DNA from 2 places in the Mesorhizobium sp. WSM4813 genome. Region 1 is predicted to be linked to the other one. Evidence: predicted binding sites of a transcription regulator. Region 1 holds the regulator's gene; the other holds the start of a gene.

The links. Region 1 encodes PhoB, which activates phosphate uptake and scavenging genes when phosphate is short. Its sites were predicted from a motif close to TGTCATNNANCTGTCAT; they were not measured.
Region 2: AC0L25_RS18485 (PhoX family protein) is a predicted target of PhoB. The motif match lies at 3,245-3,261, and genes of this name have one in related genera.

What each region holds. Positions count from the first base shown of each region.
Region 1 is NZ_JBVVQU010000007.1:80,898-91,051, forward strand. It holds gene AC0L25_RS05850 (sugar ABC transporter permease) at 1-936, opposite strand, end outside; gene xylF (D-xylose ABC transporter substrate-binding protein) at 1,079-2,119, opposite strand; gene AC0L25_RS05860 (ROK family protein) at 2,386-3,633, shown strand; gene phoB (phosphate regulon transcriptional regulator PhoB) at 3,905-4,594, opposite strand; gene phoU (phosphate signaling complex protein PhoU) at 4,611-5,318, opposite strand; gene pstB (phosphate ABC transporter ATP-binding protein PstB) at 5,357-6,172, opposite strand; gene pstA (phosphate ABC transporter permease PstA) at 6,186-7,799, opposite strand; gene pstC (phosphate ABC transporter permease subunit PstC) at 7,792-9,180, opposite strand; gene AC0L25_RS05890 (PstS family phosphate ABC transporter substrate-binding protein) at 9,301-10,154, opposite strand, start outside.
Region 2 is NZ_JBVVQU010000030.1:13,247-23,400, forward strand. It holds gene AC0L25_RS18465 (SulP family inorganic anion transporter) at 1-1,452, opposite strand, end outside; gene AC0L25_RS18470 (helix-turn-helix domain-containing protein) at 1,572-1,841, opposite strand; gene AC0L25_RS18475 (phosphatase PAP2 family protein) at 2,072-2,773, opposite strand; gene AC0L25_RS18480 (hypothetical protein) at 2,786-3,124, opposite strand; gene AC0L25_RS18485 (PhoX family protein) at 3,330-5,336, shown strand; gene AC0L25_RS18490 (ABC transporter permease) at 5,450-6,211, opposite strand; gene AC0L25_RS18495 (ABC transporter ATP-binding protein) at 6,208-7,134, opposite strand; gene AC0L25_RS18500 (cytochrome ubiquinol oxidase subunit I) at 7,364-8,722, shown strand; gene AC0L25_RS18505 (cytochrome d ubiquinol oxidase subunit II) at 8,733-9,737, shown strand; partial or broken gene AC0L25_RS18510 (transporter substrate-binding domain-containing protein) at 9,938-10,154, shown strand, end outside.

The DNA of each region.
Region 1 (10,154 bases):
GGTGCGCCTGGTGATGAAGGTCATGACGATGCCGACAGTGACCGCGATCAGCACCGGTATGGCGATGCCATGGGCGATGAACAGCCCGCCTTCCGGAACGGTGATGCCGGTCCGCTGGGCGTACTGGCGAACGATGCCGATCGGCCAGGGATAGGAATTGGTGATCCAGACGGCGCCGAGGATGGCGGCGCAGGCGACAACGCCAAGCAAGGTCTCCGCCCAGACCGGCCGCAGCGGGAACTTGAACCGCTTGCGCTGCGTCCGGCCGTTGAGCAGCATGAAAGCGACGGCCACACAGGCGAGAATGCCGACGATCCAGCTTGCGGTTGCCCCGATCGAGCCACGCGGCCCGCCACCCATGAGCTGGAATGTGGCGTCGAGCGGCGCGACGGTGCGCCCGCTCGTCATCAGCCACGCCATGCCGCGCCAGATCAGCAGGCCGCCCAGCGTCACGATGAAGGCCGGAACCTCGAGATAGGCGATGATGAAGCCCTGGAGCGCGCCGATTATCAGGCCGAGCACCACGCCGGCAGCCAGTGCGATAATCCATATCCAGGGATTTCCAAGCTGGAACCCCATGACGCTGATCAGGAATTCGGCCTGCGCGACGCCCATCACCATGCCGATCACGCCTTCGACGGAGCCGACCGAAAGATCGATGTTGCGCATCACAATGACCAGCACCATGCCGGTCGCCATGATCGCGACCGAGGAGGTCTGCACCGACAGGTTCCAGAGATTGCGCGGCGTGAGGAAAAGCCCACCCGACAGGATGTGGATTCCAACCCAGATGATCAGCAGCGCGCCGACCATGCCGAGCATGCGTATGTCGAGCTCGGTTGCCTTGAGGAAGCGGCCGACGGGGCTGAGCTCGGATTCACGCGCCCGATCGGCAGCTGTATCGGCGGCCGGCCTGTTGGAAGTCGTGTCGGTCATGATGTCCTCGCACCGGATTGCCGTCTGCCGCGGATGCCGGAAGCAGCTTAGAAGTTACCCGCGAGAAGCGGAAAAACAATTCTTTTTGAAAAAACGCCGCGGCGTGAAGCCGCGGCGTTTCAGGCTTCTTGCGAAGGCCGGATCAGTTGCAGACCGGGACAGTGCCCGCCGCCACGCCGGCGCAGACCTCTTCCTTCTTGATCCAGCCCGCGTCGATGACGACGTTGAGATTGTCCTTGGTGATGGCAATCGGCGTCAGGAACAGCGACTTGACGACATTGCCGCCCGGCGTGGTGAAGTCCTTGACGCCCGAAATGTCGGTCATCTGCTTGCCGTCGGCAAGCTGCGAGGCGATCTCGGCAGCGTTCTTGCCGAGCTCGCGCGCGTCTTTCCACACCGATACGGTCTGCGTGCCGAGCGCGATGCGGTTCAGCGCGGCATGGTCGCCGTCCTGGCCCGACACCGGGACGGATCCGGCCAAGCCTTGCGCCGTCAGCGCCGCGACGACGCCACCGGCGGTGCCGTCATTGGCGGCAACCACCGCATCGACCTTGTTGTCGTTGGCGGTCAGGAACTGTTCCATATTCTTCTGGGCGTTGGCGGGAAGCCAGCCGTCCGTATAGGCCTCGCCGACATTCTTGATCTTGCCGCTGTCGATGGCGTCCTTGAGCACTTCCATGGAGCCGGCGAACAGGAAATCGGCATTCGGATCGGCGCCCGAGCCCTTGATGAAGACGTAATTGCCTTCCGGCGCCACCTTGAACACTTCGCGGGCCTGCATGCGGCCGACTTCCTGGTTGTCGAAGGTCAGATAGAAGACGTCCTTGTTCTCGATCAGCCGGTCATAGCCGACGACGGGAATGCCTTCGTCCAGCGCCTTCTGCACCGCCGGCCCGATGGCCGAGGCATCCTGCGCAAGGATGATCAGCGCGTTGGCGCCTTGCGAGATCAGGCTCTCGACGTCGGTCAGCTGCTTGCCGGGATTGGACTGTGCATCGGCGGAAATATACTTGTCGCCGGCCGCCTCGATCGCCGTCTTCATGGCGGCTTCGTCGGTCTTCCAGCGCTCTTCCTGGAAATTCGACCACGAAACGCCAATGACCTTGTCCTTCGCCTGTGCGACCGACGCGAGCGTCAGCGACATGGCGACCCCCGCCAGAATGGCGGCTGTGAATCTCTTCATGATATTCCTCCCTGCGCCGCGTACGGCACGACCAGACTGGCCCGAAGGCCGGCACAAAGGCTCTATTTTTTCGAGCCTCGAAAAAATACTGGTCCGACGCCGAAGCGCTGTCAACATCAAACCTGGTCGATCTTGATGTCCCTGCCGACTTATTTCGAGTCTCGGAATAAATAATGACAGGGCCCGCTGCCTCTGCGAGTATTTGTCGGACATTACCGACGGCTTCCGATCCATGAGCGGCCGCGGCAATAGGGAGGAAGCAAAGAATGTCGGTTGGAATCCGTCATGACGATTTGCGCCGGCGCAACCGGGCCATGGTGATTTCGGCCGTGCGCCGGGCCGGCCAGCCGTCGCGGACCGAGATCGCCGCAACCACCGCCCTCAGCCATTCGACCATATCGGCGATCTCTTCCGACCTGATCCAGGAAGGCATCCTGACCGAGATCAAGGCGAGCGAGACCGTTTCGATGAAACGCGGCCGACCGCAGGTCGGCCTCAGCCTCAATCCGGAAGCCGCTGCGGTCTTGGCGGTCGTGTTGTCGCTGAATTTCCTGTCGGTCGCCGTCATCGACTATGCCGGACAGGTGGTCGCCGAGGAACAACGCCGGCTGGACACGCTGACCATGTCGCGCGACGAGCTGATCGGCGAATGTGTCGCCATCGTCCGGCGGCGGCTCGAAGACCCCGACCTCGATGTCCAAAGCGTCGCCCGCATCGCGCTGGCGATCCAGGGCATCACCGATTCCCATGCGCGCGCCATGTTGTGGTCGCCGATCACGCCGCAGACGAATATCGCCTTCGCCGACATTCTGGAACGCGAGTTCGGCATCCCGGCCATCATGGAGAACGACTGCAACATGATGGCCGTGGCGCTGCGTTGGCGCGACCCGGATCGCTACCGCGATGATTTCATCGCCATCCTGCTCTCGCATGGCATCGGTATGGGGCTGGTGCTGAAGAGCGAACTGTTCACCGGCACCCATTCCTCAGGCGGTGAATTCGGCCACATGATCCATCGGCCGGGCGGCGCGCTTTGCCGCTGCGGGCGGCGTGGCTGCGTCGAGGCCTATGCCGGCAACTACGCCATCTGGCGCAACGCAAGGCAATTGAGCGAGAACGCCGAGCCGGTCGCCGATGTCAGCGACGCCGCGATGCGGGCACTGGCGGCCCGGGCGCGCCAGACGGACGGACCGGAGCGCGAAGCCTACCGCAAGGCTGGCGAAGCACTCGGCTTCGGGCTCGGCAGCCTATTCGCGCTGATCGATCCGGCGCCGGTCGCCATGGTCGGCGCCAGCGCTGCCGCCTTCGACCTGATCGAGCCGGCCCTGCGCGAGGCCATCGCCCAGACCGCCGGCGGCCAGCATTCGGGTTCGATTTCCTTCGACACCGAGCCGAACGAACTGCCGCTGATCCGCGAAGGCTGTGCCATGCGGGCGCTGAGTTTCGTCGACCAGGAGATTTTCGCGCCGGGCATCCAGGCGCGAGCCGGCTCGGTCGGAAAGAACGTGGCTTGAATTCGAAGGCAGGGATCGCCGGATCGCGACTTGGGGATGTGTTGAGATTCAGGTCAGGCCGAGTCGAGAACAGTGGGTTCCGAGAACCGGAGCGGAGCGTACTTTTGGGTACGTGAGCCCGCGCATGACCCCGAAATCGAGATCGATTTCGGAAGGGTCATGCGCAAAATCAAAGCTCTACAGCGTCCTTTGCGCGCCCAACAGGGGCGCGCGGCGCTGTAGGTAAGCGCAGGAAGCCGCCGGTCGCAGGCCGGCATCACCTGAATATCAGCTAGTCTTCCCTGATCGCATAGCCCGCGCCGCGGATGGTGCGGATGACATCGGGCATGCGACCATTGTTGACCGCCTTGCGCAACCGTCCGACATGGACGTCCACCGTGCGCTCGTCAATGTAGATCGTCTCGCCCCAGACATTGTCGAGCAACTGGCTGCGCGAGAAGACCCGACCCGGGTGCCGCATCATGAATTCGAGCAGCCGGAACTCGGTTGGCCCGAGCCGGATCTCGCTCTTCTTGCGATAGACCCTGTGCGACTCGCGATCGAGCACGATGTCGCCGACCTTCAGCACGCTGGACAGCACTTCGGGCTTGGCGCGGCGCAGCAGCGCCTTGACCCTGGCCATGAATTCCGGTGTCGAGAACGGCTTGACCAGATAGTCGTCGGCTCCCGTGGAAAGGCCGCGCACCCGGTCGCTCTCCTCGCCGCGCGCGGTCAGCATGATGATCGGCAGTCGCTCGGTTTCGGGACGCACCCGAAGGCGCCGGCAAAGCTCGATGCCGGAAACCGCCGGCACCATCCAGTCGAGCACCAGCAGATCGGGCACGTTTTCCTGCAGCCGGATTTCGGCCTCGTCGCCGCGCGTCACCACCTCAACCTGATAACCTTCGGATTCCAGATTGTAGCGAAGGAGGACGCCCAGCGGCTCTTCGTCCTCCACCACCATGATGCGCGGCGCGATCATCGGCCGGTCACTCCTGTCATGTCGCCGACGCCGACATGGTCGTTTCGTCGAGCTTCGGGCGATCCGCCGGCAATTGCTGCCCGGTCACGACATAGTAGGCGTTTTCGGCGATGTTGGTGACATGATCGCCGATACGCTCGAGATTCTTGGCGCAGAACAGAAGATGCGTGCAGGCGGTGATGTTGCGCGGATCCTCCATCATGTAGGTCAGGAGTTCGCGAAAAACCGCCGTGTATTTCACGTCGATCTTCTGGTCGTCGGCGCGCAGTTCTTTCAACGCGCCGGCATTGCGCGCCACATAGTGCTCGACCACGCCGCGGAGCTGCACAAGAACGAGATCCGCCATCGCGTCGATACCGTGCGACAGATTACGCGGCGTGGCGCTCTGCCCGACTGCGCTGACCCGCTTGGCTATGTTCTTGGCCAAATCGCCGATGCGCTCGAGATCACCGGCCATGCGGATTGCGCCAACCACGGCGCGCAGATCTTGCGCCATCGGCTGCCGCTTGGCGATCAGCGTGATCGCACTATCGTCGAGTTCGCGCTGCCGCGCATCCATGATGGCGTCGTCCGAGACGACGCGCTGCGCCATCGCATTGTCTGACGCAAGCAACGCGCGGATCGAGGCTGCGACCATCGCGGCGGCGAGCTCGTCCATGTCGCGGATCAGCCTGTCGATGTGCTCCAGTTCCTCGTCGAAAGATGCGACGGTGTGTTCACCCATGATACTGTCCTCGTGTTCGAAATTCGCCGCCGGACCGCTCAGCCGAACCGGCCGGTGATGTAGTCCTGGGTGCGCTTGTCGTCGGGATTGGTGAACATCTTGTCGGTCGCGCCCTCCTCGACCAGATAGCCGAGATGGAACATCGCCGTGCGTTGCGACACGCGCGCGGCCTGCTGCATCGAATGGGTGACGATGACGATCGTGTAGTTCTGGCGCAGTTCGTCGATCAGTTCCTCGACGCGGGCGGTGGCGATCGGATCCAACGCCGAACAGGGCTCGTCCATCAGGATTACTTCCGGCGACACGGCGATGGCGCGCGCGATGCACAGGCGCTGCTGCTGTCCGCCGGAGAGGCCGGTGCCCGACTCGAGCAGGCGATCCTTGACCTCGTTGAACAGGCCGGCCTTCTTCAGGCTCGATTCGACGATGCCGTCCAACTCGGCCTTGCTCCTGGCCAGGCCGTGAATGCGCGGACCGTAGGCGACGTTTTCATAGATCGACTTCGGAAACGGGTTCGGCTTCTGGAATACCATGCCGACGCGAGCTCGCAGCTCGACGACATCGATTTTCGGGTCGTAGACATCCTCACCGTCGAGCGTGATCTTGCCGCTCACCCGCGCGATATCGATGGTGTCGTTCATTCGGTTCAGGCAACGCAGGAAGGTCGACTTGCCACAGCCCGATGGGCCGATCAACGCTGTCACCTGGTTCTCGCGGACATCGAGATCCACGTCGAACAGAGCCCGCTTCTCGCCGTAATGAACGGAGACCTTTTCGCCCTTCATCTTGATCGAAGGGGCGTTGGTTCCGCTGCTCAGTTTCTGTTCGACGCCGGCTTCCGTCATGATGTTCATATCCTCTACCCCCTTACCAGCGCCGCTCGAAGCGCCTACGCAGTATCACCGCAATGGCGTTCATGATGACCAAAAACAGCAGCAGAATCAAAATCGCCGCCGAAGTCTTCTGCTGGAATCCAGCTTCCGGGAAATCGGCCCACATGAATATCTGCACCGGCAGGATCGTCGCGGGATCGGTAAAGCCGCCGGGAATGTCGACGATGAAGGCGACCATGCCGATCATCAGCAACGGCGCGGTTTCGCCCAGCGCATGCGCCATTCCGAGGATGGTGCCGGTCATGATACCCGGCATCGCCAGCGGAAGAACGTGATGGAATACGGTCTGGACCTTGGACGCTCCGATGCCGAGCGCCGCCTCGCGGATCGACGGCGGCACGGCGCGCAGCGAAGCGCGCGAGGCGATGATGATGATCGGCAGGGTCATCAGCGCCAACACCATGCCGCCGACCACCGGGGCCGAGCGCGGCATGCCGAAGAAATTCAGGAATACGGCAAGTCCAAGCAGGCCGAAGACGATCGAAGGCACAGCCGCCAGATTGTTGATATTCACTTCGATGATCGTCGTCAGCCGGTTCTTGGGCGCAAATTCCTCAAGATAGATCGCCGCCGAAACGCCGATCGGAAAGGCGATGGCGAGCGTAACGATCATGGTCAGGAACGATCCGACGACCGCGCCCCAGACACCGGCCAGTTCCGGCTCGCGGCTTGCGCCGGTGAAGAAGAAGATCGAGTTGAACCGGCTTTCGATCTGGCCGGCGCTCTTCAGCGTGTCGAGCCAGACGATCTCCTTGTCGGAAATCTTTCGCGATGCTTCCGGCGTATCGATGACGCGCAGGAATGCCTGGCCGCTCGCGGCGGGCGCCGTGCTGTCCAGCGCCTCGATCACCGTGCCCTTTGCGACCGCCGTTCCGTTGGCGCCAGGCGACAGCGCGGTGAGTTTGACCGTGCCGCCATTGAACGCGACCAGCAGCGACGACGCGCCGCTCGTCAGCGTGAGCGTGCCGTTTTCGCCCTCGGTCGCACCATGGCCGCGCGCCAGCGCCAGCATGGCATCGTCGCCGAAGGTCAGATCGATGTCGCCGCTGGTTTCCGAAGGCGTGACGCTTGTCGAAATCGCTTCGTCCGAACCGACGTCGGCAAGCAAACCTTTGAGATAAAGGTCGGCAAAATCGTCAAGTGGAACGGCATAGTCCACCGTTCCTCCGAGCATCCCCGGATCAGCCGCAATATCCTTGCGCAGGAAGACGCCTGTGCCGGTGGAAATCAGCCCGCGCAGCAGTCGCTTGTCCTGACGGCTCGTAATATCCGGAAATCTCGCCCTAAGCGCTTGCTGAGCGATGGCATCGTAGTTGACGGCATCGAGTTTCGCGGGGTCGACCTTGGCCGCCGAGAGATCGATCGGCAGCGTCAGATAATTCTGCCGCAACGCCGGGATCGCCTGCGTGACGATCGTCGACAGGAGCAGCACAAGGAATAAGCCGGCCAACGCGACGGCTGCGGCGCCGAGCCATTTGAACCATGTTTCGGTGCGGTAACGACCTTTCAGCCGCGCCTTCGCGGCATCGTCGGTATGAATGCTGACCGGCCGTCCGACGGCGCCGAATGACGAGATCGCATCAGTCATATTGCTCTCGGTATTTCTGGACGACGCGCAAAGCGACGATGTTGAGGGTAAGCGTGATGCAGAACAGCACCAGGCCGAGTGCGAAGGCTGCAAGCGTCTTGGCGCTGTCGAACTCCTGATCGCCCACCAGCAGCGTCACGATCTGCACGGTCACGGTGGTGACCGCTTCGAGCGGGTTGGCCGTGAGGTTTGCCGCCAGCCCCGCCGCCATGACCACGATCATTGTTTCGCCGATTGCGCGGCTGACGGCAAGCAGCATCGCCGAAACGATGCCCGGAAGGGCAGCAGGAAGGACCACCTTGCGGATGGTTTCCGACTTGGTCGCGCCGAGGCCGGCGGAACCGTCTCTCAGGGATTGCGGAACGGCGTTGATCACATCATCGGAAAGCGAGGAAACGAAGGGAATGATCATGATACCCATGACCACGCCTGCGGCGAGCGCAGATTCGGACGCGACGTTGAGGCCCAGGCTTTCGCCGATACCGCGGAAGTAGGGCGCAACCGTCAGCGCGGCGAAGAAGCCGTAGACGACGGTCGGAATGCCGGCGAGGATTTCCAGAACCGGCTTTGCCACCGCGCGGACGCTTTTGGAGGCGTAATCCGAAAGGTAGATCGCAGCCATCAGCCCGATCGGCGCAGCCACCAGCATGGCGATGAAGGTGATGAGCAACGTGCCGGCAAAGAGCGGCACCATGCCAAAAATGTCCTCGTTGACCGCCCCGGCTTCCGCTCCGGCGCCGGTGAAGGCGCTCTGCGGCGACCAATGCGTGCCGAACAGGAACTTGTAGAACGGCACCTGTTGGAAGAACCGCAGGGATTCGAAGATGAGCGAGAGAACGATGCCGACCGTCGTCAGGATCGCGACCACCGAACAGGCGATCAAGAATGCGCGAAGAACGCGCTCGACCACGTGGCGCGCCCGGTAGGCCGGTGCGATGCGCGAATTGGCCCAGTAAAATCCGGACGCGGAAAGCACGAGCGCGACGGCCCAGATGATCCAGGAGCTGGTCGTATGGATCGATTTGTAGACGGCGGCAGCCGCCTCTTTCGTGGGATCGGCGAAGCCTACAAGCCCGCCAAAGGCCATCGCGCGAGCGTCGCGGATGAAAGCTTCGACCTGCGGAATGCCCATTCCCGACAATTCGGTGGAGAAGCGGTCGGCAATGATCGACGATTCAATTCCCGGCGTGACCAGCGACCACAACAAGATCGCAAGCAGCGCGGGACCGGCAGCAAAAAGCGCCAGAAACATGCCATGTTGGCCAGGCAGCGAATGCAATCGCGCGACGTCGCCATTGACACTGGCAATGGCGCGTCTCCGGCCGATCAAATAGGCCGCAGCTGCCAGAACCAGCAGAAGAACAACGAGATAACCGACCATGATTCAGGACGTCCCCTCGACCGCCGGTCATTCACCGGCTCAAAGCACGGGACCTTGGTCCCGCGCTTTGGGCTTTAGAGCATGAGGGTCAGAGCGAATATACGCCCGGACCCCGAAACATCAGGAGCCCATGCCCTTCAGGGCCTTGGCGTTTTCGGCCCATGTGGCGCGCTCGGCGTCCGGCAGCGGGATCAGGCCCTTGTCGGCCAGATAACCATCAGGACCCCATGCAGCCTCCGAGGTGTACTCGGCGATGAACTCCTGCATGCCGGGGATGACGCCAACATGCTCTTTCTTGGCATAGACATAGAGCGAGCGGGAAACGCCGTAATCGCCGGATGCGATGTTCTCGAAGGTCGGCTCGACGCCGTCGACCTTGTGGCCCTGCAGCTTGTCAGCGTTCTGGTCAAGGAACGAGAAGCCAAAGACGCCGAAGGCATTCGGGTTGGCTTCCAGCTTCTGGACAATCAGATTGTCGTTTTCGCCGGCTTCGACAAAGGCGCCGTCTTCGCGGATTTCGCCGCAGCCCTTTTCATTAGCCGCCTTCACTTCTTCCTGGCAGGCCGCATCCATGACGAGTTCAACGAACGCATCGCGCGTGCCAGATGTCGGCGGCGGGCCAAGCACCTCGATCTTCGTCGCGGGAAGCGACGCATCGACATCCGACCAGTTCTTGTAGGGGTTGGCGACGATCTTGCCATCAACAGCGACGTTCTTGGCGAGTGCCTTGAAAATCTGTTCCTTGGTCAGATCAACGACAGTCCCTGCCTTCGAGTTGGCCAGTACGATGCCGTCGAAGCCGACCTTGATCTCGACCGGCGTCACGCCGTTTGCCTTGCAGGTCTTAAGCTCGCTGTCCTTGATGGCGCGCGAGGCGTTGGTGAAGTCAGCGGTATTTTCGCCGACGCCCTGGCAAAACAGCTTCATGCCGCCGCCGGTGCCAGTCGACTCGACGACCGGGGTCTTGATCTTTC
Region 2 (10,154 bases), on a different contig from region 1:
GGCGGCACCGAAGAAGAAGGCGCCCGAAATCCGGTAGACGACGGTATCGGCATCGCTCGCTTCGCCGGAATCGTATGCGTTGGCGGCGCCGGTTCTGTCGGCGACATCGTCCTGCACCAGTCTCTGGTCCGGCTCAACCGCAATGCTCTTGGCCATGCGGTCGATGAACAGGATCGAGCCCAGCGCGAAGCCGACGACGATGCCTTCGGTGAGGTCGCGGAAGATGACGATCAGGAAGGTCGCCATCAGCACCAGCGCGTCGCCGCGCGAGGCACGCAGCAACGTGGCAAAGGCCTGCTTCTCGAACATGTTCCAGCACACCACCGCCAGCACGCCGGCAAGGGCTGCAAGCGGGATGTAGCTGGCCAGCGGCGCCGCGACCAGCATCAGGGCAAGCAGAAGGGCCGAGTGGATCATGCCCGAAACCGGTCCATGCGCGCCGGCCCGCACATTGGTGGCCGTACGGGCGATGGTGCCGGTGGTGCAGATGCCGCCGAACAGGGCGGACGCGATGTTGGCAAAGCCCTGCGCCACGAGTTCGCAATTGGAGCGGTGCCGCCTTCCTGTCATGCCGTCGGCGACGACGGCCGACAGCAGCGATTCAATCGCGCCGAGCAGCGCAAAGGCTATGGCGTCCGGCAGGATGCCGATTACCCTGCCGAAGCTGATCGGCGGAAAGGCCGGCATTTGCAGGCTGCGCGGAATGCCGCCGAAGCGCGTGCCGATCGTTTCGGCAGGCAGCGAGAACAGCGCCGCGACAAGCGACGCCAGACCGATGGCGATCAGCATGGCGGGCCATTTCGGCCGCCACCGCTTCATCAGGGCAATGGCGACGATGGTCAGTACGGCCACGGAGGTGGCGGCGAGATTGATCGTGCCGGCTGCCTCGCCGATCGCCATCAGCTTCGGCATCAACGGTCCAGGTTCTATGCCGGCGAGCTTCAGCCCGAACAACTCGACGATCTGGCCGGAGAAGATGATGACGGCGATGCCGGCGGTGAAGCCGACGGTCACTGGGTAGGGAATGAATTTGATGTAGGTGCCAAGCCTGAGATAGCCGATGGCGAGCAGAAAGATGCCGGCCATCATCGTCGCCAGCAGCAACCCGTCGACACCGACCCGCGTCACCGTTGCCGCCACCAGCACGATGAAGGCGCCGGCCGGTCCGCCGATCTGGAAGCGGCTGCCGCCGAGCGCCGAGACGAGGAAGCCGCCGATGATGGAGGTGTAGAGCCCGCGCTCCGGCGTCACGCCCGATGCGATCGCGATCGCCATCGACAGCGGCAGCGCCACGATGGCCACAGTCAGGCCGGCGATGGCATCGGCCTTGAAATGCTCTGGTGTGTAGCCCTCGCGCAGCACCGTCACCAGCTTCGGCGTGAACAGTTCGGAAAATGTCGGCTTTGCCGGACTTTGGGCCGGTTGATGAATTGCCCGTCGGGTTCGATCCATGGACTGCCTTCCGCTCCTGATGCATGCGCCCAAAAGTGGGGCAACGACATGCATAAAAACCAAGGCGGCGAGATCCGTCAGCAGGACTGTCGGCGGTCGCCGTCGCGACTTTTATCGGCTCATCCTGGCGGGTTCTGCGGTACGGCCGGCTTGAGGCGCACGCCCCTGCCGCCGCGTTCGCTGGCCTGGTTCTCGCCGATCAGTTCCACGCCGGCCTCATCGAGGGCCTGGATGACCTTCATCAGCGTGTCGACCACGCCCCTGACCACGCCGTCGCTCGCTTCCATGCGCTGAATGGTTGGAAGCGATACTCCGGCGCGCTCGGCGAGCGTCTTCTGATCGATGCCGGCCAGCGCCCTTGCGGCGCGCATCTGCGCGGCAGTGATCATCGGTTAAAACCCCTGTCTGAGTCTGCGCCATATGTATAATACCGTCATTATGATGGTTCAACCATCATAATGCATGTGTCAGGCGTGCACGGGCGCTTGCGTCCTGGGGAGCCCCGCGCGCTACGCGTGGTGTGTCGACAGTTTTCCTGCTGGCAGGTTGCGGGCTTAAGATCGTCAACACGCTGATTTGACCGCGCGCCGACCGACACAGCGCCGTCTGACCAGCCGGTTCAGCCGCCGACGGTCTGCCCGCGCCATCGCTGTAGCGCCCATGCGGCCAGCCAGCACAGCATCGCCCAGGCGAAGCCGGCGCACCAGCCGGCCAGCACGTCGGATGGCCAATGAACGCCGAGATAGACGCGGCTGATGCCGACCAGCAGGGTCGTCAGCACCGCCAGTGCCAGCACATAGATCTTGGTCGTTCGCCCAGGCAGGAAGCGCGACGCCATGCTGCCCAGCGTCAAATATGTCACCGCCGACAGCATCGCGTGGCCGCTCGGAAACGAAAGCGATGCCACGTCGGCGAGATGCGAGACCAGATCGGGGCGCGGCCGGTCGATTCCGAGCTTCAGCGTGCTCGACAGGGCCTGCCCGCCCGCCACTGCTACGAAAACGAGAAACGCTGGTCCCGGCCTGTGGATCAGCAGCAGATAGACAATCACCGCCGCCGTCATCAGCACGAGCACGCTGGCGCTGCCGAGGCTGGTGATGTCGCGCATCGCCCCTTCAAGCCACAGAGGTCCGATCGGATTGTCGGGCTGGCCAGCTTCACGGAAGGCGAGCAGGATTTCTGTGTCGAAGGCGTGCGGCGTAGTGTCTCGCGCCACCTCCATCAGTTCCTCGAACCCCCACAGTCCGCCAGCGATGACCAGTCCGGCCAGCAGCACCGGGAATTCGATCCAGTTGAGCAGCTTGCTTGCGGTATTCTTCATCGGCCCTCGCAGTTACGGCCTTTGCAGATAGGGCCCGAGTGTGATCAGCGCCACAGCTGCGACGGCGAGCACGATGCCGGTGGCCTGCAACGCATTGACGCGCTCGCCGAAGAACACCAGGGCCACCACGTTCACCGACACCAGCTGGATCACCGCCGACAGGCTGAACGACACCGACATGCCGAATTCACGGATCAGCCTCAGCATGATCAGATTGCCCGCCGAATAGAGCGCCAGCGTCAAAACGATCTTGCCGAGGCTAGGCGCCAGTCCCCATTGCTTCGCCGCCGTCGCCGCCAGCAGGAAGATCACCGTTGAAATGCCGAGCTGCCCCAGTCCCCAAAAACTCACTTTTTGTCCCTCTCGAAGCGGTGCTTCCGCGCCTGCCGCGGATCTTGTTTCCGAAGCGCCGGTCGCGGTCAAGCGGGACTGATCCTGGACACGAAATCGGGGCTGGAAATTGGCCGGCAACGTCATCAAACTGTGATCTCCCGGCGATACGCGGTCAGTCAAGCAACACGCTCCAGCCATCCCAAGAAGCCAGAGGCAAGCCCCCATGACTGAACATCGCTCGACCGGACATCTTTCTCCAAACGCCCATTTCCGCACCAGCTTGCTTGAGGAAAACGATGGGCCAGGAGCCAATCCCACAGCCAACCAGACGATGGGCGAGATCATCGCCGCGCGCTTCTCGCGCCGTGGTTTCCTGCAGGGATCGCTCGCGGCAACCGCCATCGCTGCTACCGTCAGCCCGCTGGCGCTGATCCTCGCCGACGATGCCCGCGCTAACGGCGGATCGGCCTTCACCTTCGCCGAGGTTGAGGCAGGCGTCGACGACAAGCACCATGTCGCCGCCGGTTACGACGCCGACGTGCTGTTGCGCTGGGGCGATCCGCTGTTTGTCGATTCGCCGGAATTCGATCCGACAAAACAGTCGGCGCAGGCCCAGGAAAGACAGTTTGGCTACAATAACGACTATGTCGGCTATATCCCGATCGACGGCTCGGCCGAGCATGGCCTGCTGGTGGTCAACCACGAGTACACCAACCCGCATCTGATGTTCCCGGGCCTTGTCACCATCGTCGATGGCGAGGCCAAGCAGGCGCCGCTGAGCAAGGAACAGGTCGATATTGAGATGGCCGCGCATGGCGGCACCATCGTCGAAATCCGCAAGGTATCAGGCAAATGGCAGGTGGTGCGCGACGGCAAGCTCAATCGCCGCATCACCGCCAACACCGAGATGGCACTGTCCGGCCCCGTCGCCGGCCACGACCGGGTCAAGACCAGTGCCGATCCGACCGGCACGAAGGTCTTCGGCACCGTCAACAATTGTGCCGGCGGCGTCACGCCCTGGGGCACCTACGTCCTGGCCGAGGAAAACATACACGGCTATTTCTCGGGCGAGTTGCCGGATGGCCACAAGGAAGCCGCCAACTACAAGCGCCTGGGTATTCCCGAAGGCGCCTATGAATGGGCGGCGCACTACGACCGCTTCGACATCGGCAAGGAGCCGAACGAGCCGAATCGCTTCGGCTGGATCGTCGAGGTCGACGTCAACGATCCGACCTCGGTGCCAAGGAAGCGCACTGCCATGGGCCGCTTCAAGCATGAGGGCGCTGAATCGATCGTCGCCAAGGATGGCCGTGTCGTCTTCTATCTCGGCGACGACGAGCGCTTCGACTATGTCTATAAATTCGTCACGGCCGGTAAGTTCAATGCCGAGGACCGCGCCGCCAACATGGATCTTCTCGACGACGGCACGCTCTATGTCGCCAAATTCGCCGAGGACGGTTCGATCGAATGGCGTCCCATCGTCTTCGGCCAGGGCCCGCTCACGGCGGAGAACGGCTTTGCCAGCCAAGCCGACGTGCTCATCGAGACGCGCCGTGCCGCCGACCTGCTCGTCGCCACCAAGATGGACCGCCCGGAGGACATCCAGCCCAATCCGACGACTGGCAAAGTCTATGTCATGTTGACCAACAATTCTAAACGCAAGACGGACCAGGTCGATGCCGCCAACCCGCGCGCCGAAAACGCCTTCGGCCATATCATCGAGATCGTCGAGGACGGTGGCGATTTCACTGCCGCCAAGGGCAAGTGGGAAGTGCTGTTGAAATGCGGCGATCCCGCCGTGGCCGAAGTCGGCGCCACCTTCTCGACCGCAACGACCGCCAATGGCTGGTTTGGCATGCCGGACAATTGCGCCATCGATGCGGCCGGCCGGCTTTGGGTCTCGACCGACGGCCAGGGCCCGAAGGCCACCGGCCGCACCGATGGCCTGTGGGCGGTCGACACCGAAGGCGAGGCGCGGGCGACCTCGAAACTGTTCTTCCGCGTGCCGATCGGCGCCGAAATGTGCGGCCCGCTGTTCACGCCCGACGACCAGACCGCCTTCGTCGCGGTTCAGCATCCGGCCGACGGCGGCGAGGACTGGGAGGCTTTTGGCCGTCCCTCCTACTATGAGGACCCATCGACCCGCTGGCCCGACTTCAAGCCCGATATGCCGGTGCGGCCGTCGGTCGTCGCCATCACCAGACAGGGCGGTGGCAAGATCGCGGTCTAAGCTCATCCCGCTGCAGGGTTCCACGTCGATAAATCGTGAGGAAGGGGTTTCGGCGCGACCGAAGCCCTTCTTTCATGTTTCTGTGTCCGATTGCTCAGCGTGCTGTAGGCCGGTCAGTTCCGCAGCCGGTAGCCGGTCCGGAAGATCCACGCGACGATCGCTATGCAGATAAGCAGGAAAACGACGGTCATGCCGAGGCTGATGCCGATCGAGACGTCGGACTTGCCGTAGAAACTCCAGCGAAAGCCGCTGACCAGATAGAGAACAGGGTTGAACAGCGTCACCGTGCGCCAGATGCCAGGCAGCATGTCGATCGAATAGAAGCTTCCGCCAAGGAACGTAAGCGGCGTGATGATCAGCAGCGGCACCAGCTGCAGCTGCTCGAAGCTTCTCGCCCAGATGCCGATGATGAACCCGAACAGGCTGAAGGTCACCGACGTCAGCACCAGGAAGCAGAGCATCCAGAACGGATGCTCGATGGTCAGCGGCACGAACAGCGACGCGGTCGCCAGGATGATCAGGCCGAGTATGATCGACTTGGTCGCCGCACCCCCGACATAGGCGATGATGATCTCCAGATAGGACACCGGCGCCGACAGCAATTCGTAGATCGAGCCGACGAATTTCGGGAAATAGATGGCGAAGGAGGCGTTGGAGATCGACTGGGTCAGCAGCGACAGCATGATCAGCCCCGGCACGATGAAGGCGCCGTAGCTGATGCCGTCGATCTCGGTGATGCGCGAGCCGATGGCCGAGCCGAAGACGACGAAATAGAGCGATGTCGAGATGACCGGCGAGACGATGCTCTGCAGCACCGTCCGAAAGGCGCGCGCCATCTCCATCTTGTAGATCGCCCAGACTGCTCGCAGGTTCATGCGTCCTTCCTCACCAGATTGACGAAGATCTCCTCGAGCGAGCTGTTTTGCGTGTCGATATCGCGGAACTGGATGCCGGCCGTCTCAAGGTCGCGGAGCAGCGAGGCGACGCCCGGCCGTTCGCTCTGGTTGTCATAGGTGTAAGTCAGTTGATTACCGTCCGGCGAAAGCTCCAGCGCGTAGCGCGAAAACGTCTCGGGTATGGTGGCGAGCGGACTACGCAGTTCCAGCAACAGCCGTTTGCGGCCGAGCGTGCGCATCAGTTGCACCTTGTCCTCGACCAGCACGATCTCGCCGCGATTGATGACGCCGACGCGATCGGCCATCGCTTCGGCTTCCTCGATATAGTGCGTGGTCAGGATGATGGTGACGCCATCCTCGCGCAGCCGGCGCACCATCGCCCACATGTCCTGACGCAGCTCGACGTCGACGCCGGCGGTCGGCTCGTCGAGGAACAGCACCCTCGGTTCGTGCGACAGCGCCTTGGCGATCATCAGCCGCCGCTTCATGCCGCCGGACAAGGTGATCGCCTTGGCGTCCTTCTTGTCCCATAACGACAGGTCGCGCAGCACTTTCTCAACGAAGGCGTGGTCGGCCGGCTTGCCGAACAGGCCGCGGCTGTAGTTGACGGTCGCCCAAACGCTCTCGAACGCGTCGATGGTCAGTTCCTGCGGCACCAGCCCGATGAGGCTGCGTGCGGCGCGATAATCCCGGTTGATATCGTGGCCGTCCACGGTGACCGTGCCCGACGAGCGGTTGACGATACCGCAGACGATCGAGATCAGCGTCGTCTTGCCGGCGCCGTTCGGCCCGAGCAGCGCAAAAATCTCGCCGCGCTCGATATCGAGGTTGATCTCCTTCAGCGCCTTGAAACCGGTGGCGTAGGTCTTGGTGACCCCGGAAATGGAAATGATCGGTGGCATGGCTGAAAAACGGCTGCTTGAAAGGAGGTCTGTTGATTCAATCCGCTGAATGTCGGTGCGTGCAGCCGGAAGTCAATGGCACTCCTGACAGTTCTGGACATCGGCATGCGACGACGCATCCACCGCTGCCGCAGTCCTGCGGCGTTCCGCCTCGCGTGACGCCACGCCGCTTTGACCGCGTGGCGCATCCGGCCTATCTTCCCTGACATAGCAGCAGCCGGAGCCCACCATGGACCCGCTCATCCTTTCGCGCATCCAGTTCGGCGCGAACATCTCGTTCCATATCCTGTTTCCGGCTATCACCATCGCGCTTGGCTGGGTGCTGCTGTTCTTCAAGCTTCGCTACAACGCCACAGGCGATACCGCCTGGATGCGCGCCTATTTCACCTGGGTCAAGGTGTTCGCGCTGTCGTTTGCCATGGGCGTGGTTTCGGGCGTCACCATGAGCTTCCAGTTCGGCACCAACTGGCCGGGTTACATGGAGACCGTCGGCAACATAGCCGGCCCGTTGCTCGCCTATGAGATCCTCACCGCCTTCTTCCTCGAGGCGGCGTTCCTCGGCATCATGCTGTTCGGCTTCCGCCGCGTCTCCAACAGCATCCACACGCTGGCAACCGTGCTGGTGGCCGGCGGCACCACCCTGTCGGCCTTCTGGATCATCGCGCTCAATTCCTGGATGCAGACGCCGGTCGGCTTTGAGATGCGCAACGGCGTAGCCCACGCTACCGACTGGTGGGCGATCGTCTTCAACCCGTCGATGCCCTATCGGCTCGTCCACATGCTGCTTGCCTCCGGCCTGACGGTTTCGTTCCTGATCGCCGGCCTGTCAGCGCTGCGCTATCTCTATGGCGACCGCTCGGAATCGATGTGGAATGCATTGCGCACCGGTGTCTTCACCGCGGCGATCCTGATCCCCGTTCAGATCTTCGCCGGCGACCAGCATGGCCTCAACACGCTCGAGCATCAGCCGCAGAAGATCGCCGCCATGGAGGCCAATTGGAACACCGGCCCCAACGTGCCGCTGGTCCTTTTTGCGCTTCCCGACGAGGCGGCAAGGGAGAACAAATTCGAAGTCGCCATCCCCGACGGCGCCAGCCTCATCCTCAGGCACAGCGCCAGCGGCGTCGTGCCGGGGCTGAACGACTATGTCGGCAACCACCCGCCGGTCTTCCCGGTGTTCTGGGCTTTTCGCATCATGGTCGGCACCGGGGTCCTGATGCTCGTCGTCTCCTGGTCGGCCGCCTTTTTCCTGAAGCGACGCCACAGCCTGCCGAAATCGCTGGCCCTGGTGATGGTGCCGATGGCGCTGTCCGGCTGGCTGGCCACGCTGGCCGGCTGGTACACCACCGAGATCGGCCGCCAACCCTGGTTGGTCACGGGCGTGCTCAAGACCGTCGATGCCGTCGGCCCGGTCGCCGGCAGCCAGGTCGCGCTGTCGCTTGCGGTCTATCTCATCCTCTACGCACTGCTTCTGATCGCCTATCTCGGCGTGCTGGTCTATCTGGCGCTGAAGGCGGCGAAGGACGGCGATACCTCGCCGCTGCCGGGCGTTCTCGACGCGCCGCTGTCGCAGCCGGCGGCGAAATAGGAGCATGCTGATGACCCTCGACTGGCCGACATTGCTCCCCCTCATCTTCGCCGGCCTGATGGGCCTTGCCATCCTGATCTACGTCATCCTCGACGGCTTCGATCTCGGCATCGGCATCTTGTTCGCGGCGGCTGAGGACGCCGAGCGGGACACGATGATCGCGGCAATAGGCCCGTTCTGGGACGCCAACGAGACGTGGCTGGTGCTAGCCGTCGGCCTGTTGCTGGTCGCCTTCCCGCTGGCGCACGGCACCATCCTCACCGCGCTCTACATTCCGGTCTTCCTGCTCCTTGTCGGCCTGATCCTGCGCGGCGTTGCCTTCGATTTCCGTGCCAAGGTGCCGGCCGGCCGGAAGCATCGCTGGAACCGCATCTTCTTCCTGGGCTCGGTCATCGCCTCCCTGGCGCAGGGCTACATGCTGGGGATCTATGTGCTCGGCCTGGATGTCGGCCTCGGCGGCATGGCCTTCGGCGCGCTGGTGGCGCTCTGCCTTGCCGCCGCCTATGCGGCGATGGGCGCGGCCTGGGTCATCTACAAGACGGAAGGCGAATTGCAGAAGAAGGCGGTGCTCTGGCTGCGCCGGGCGCTGGTGCTGACCGCGCTCGGCATGGTCGCCGTTTCGCTGGCCACGCCGCTCGCCAGTCCGCGCATCTTCGACAAATGGTTCGTCTGGCCCGCCATGCTCTATCTGTCGCCGCTGCCGATCCTGTCGGCGGTGCTGTTCGCGTGGCTGTGGCGGCAGACCTTCCATTTGCCTAAGGCGGACGACCGCCATGCGCTGACGCCGTTCTTGACACTGGCCGCCATCTTCACGCTGGGCTTTGCCGGGCTCGCCTGGTCGTTCTATCCCTTCGTCGTGCCAGACAGGCTGACCATCTGGCAGGCGGCGTCCGCGCCCGAGAGCCTCGCCATCATCCTGGCCGGCACGGTGGTCGTGCTGCCGATCATCATTTTCTATTCGTTTTATGCCTACCGCGTCTTCGGCGGCAAGGCGACGGATCTGACCTACGAGTGACAGGCAACCGCCGCACTGCACAATATTTAGGCAGCCTGCCAGTCGGGCGGCATTGGATCGTGAAGCAGGTCTTCCGGATCCTATTGGGAAAGCGCGGTTCTCGCTGATTTCGATGGTTTGGCATGTCTGTTGCTTTGCCCTGACGACAAATCGTTTTCGTTCAGTCAAAGGGAAAAATAATGAACCGTCGCAATGTGTGCATGCTGGCCCTCGCCGCCGTGGCTGGAATGGCCATGGCTCCGTTCCCGCAGGCGCGGGCTGATGCTTTGAGCGACATCGGCGCACGGGGCACCATCCGCATTGCCGTGCCACAGGATTTTCCGCCCTTCGGCAGTGTCGGCGCCGACATGACGCCGCAAGGCTACGACATCGATATCGCCAATCTGATTGGCGAAAAACTCGGCGCCAAGGTCGAGA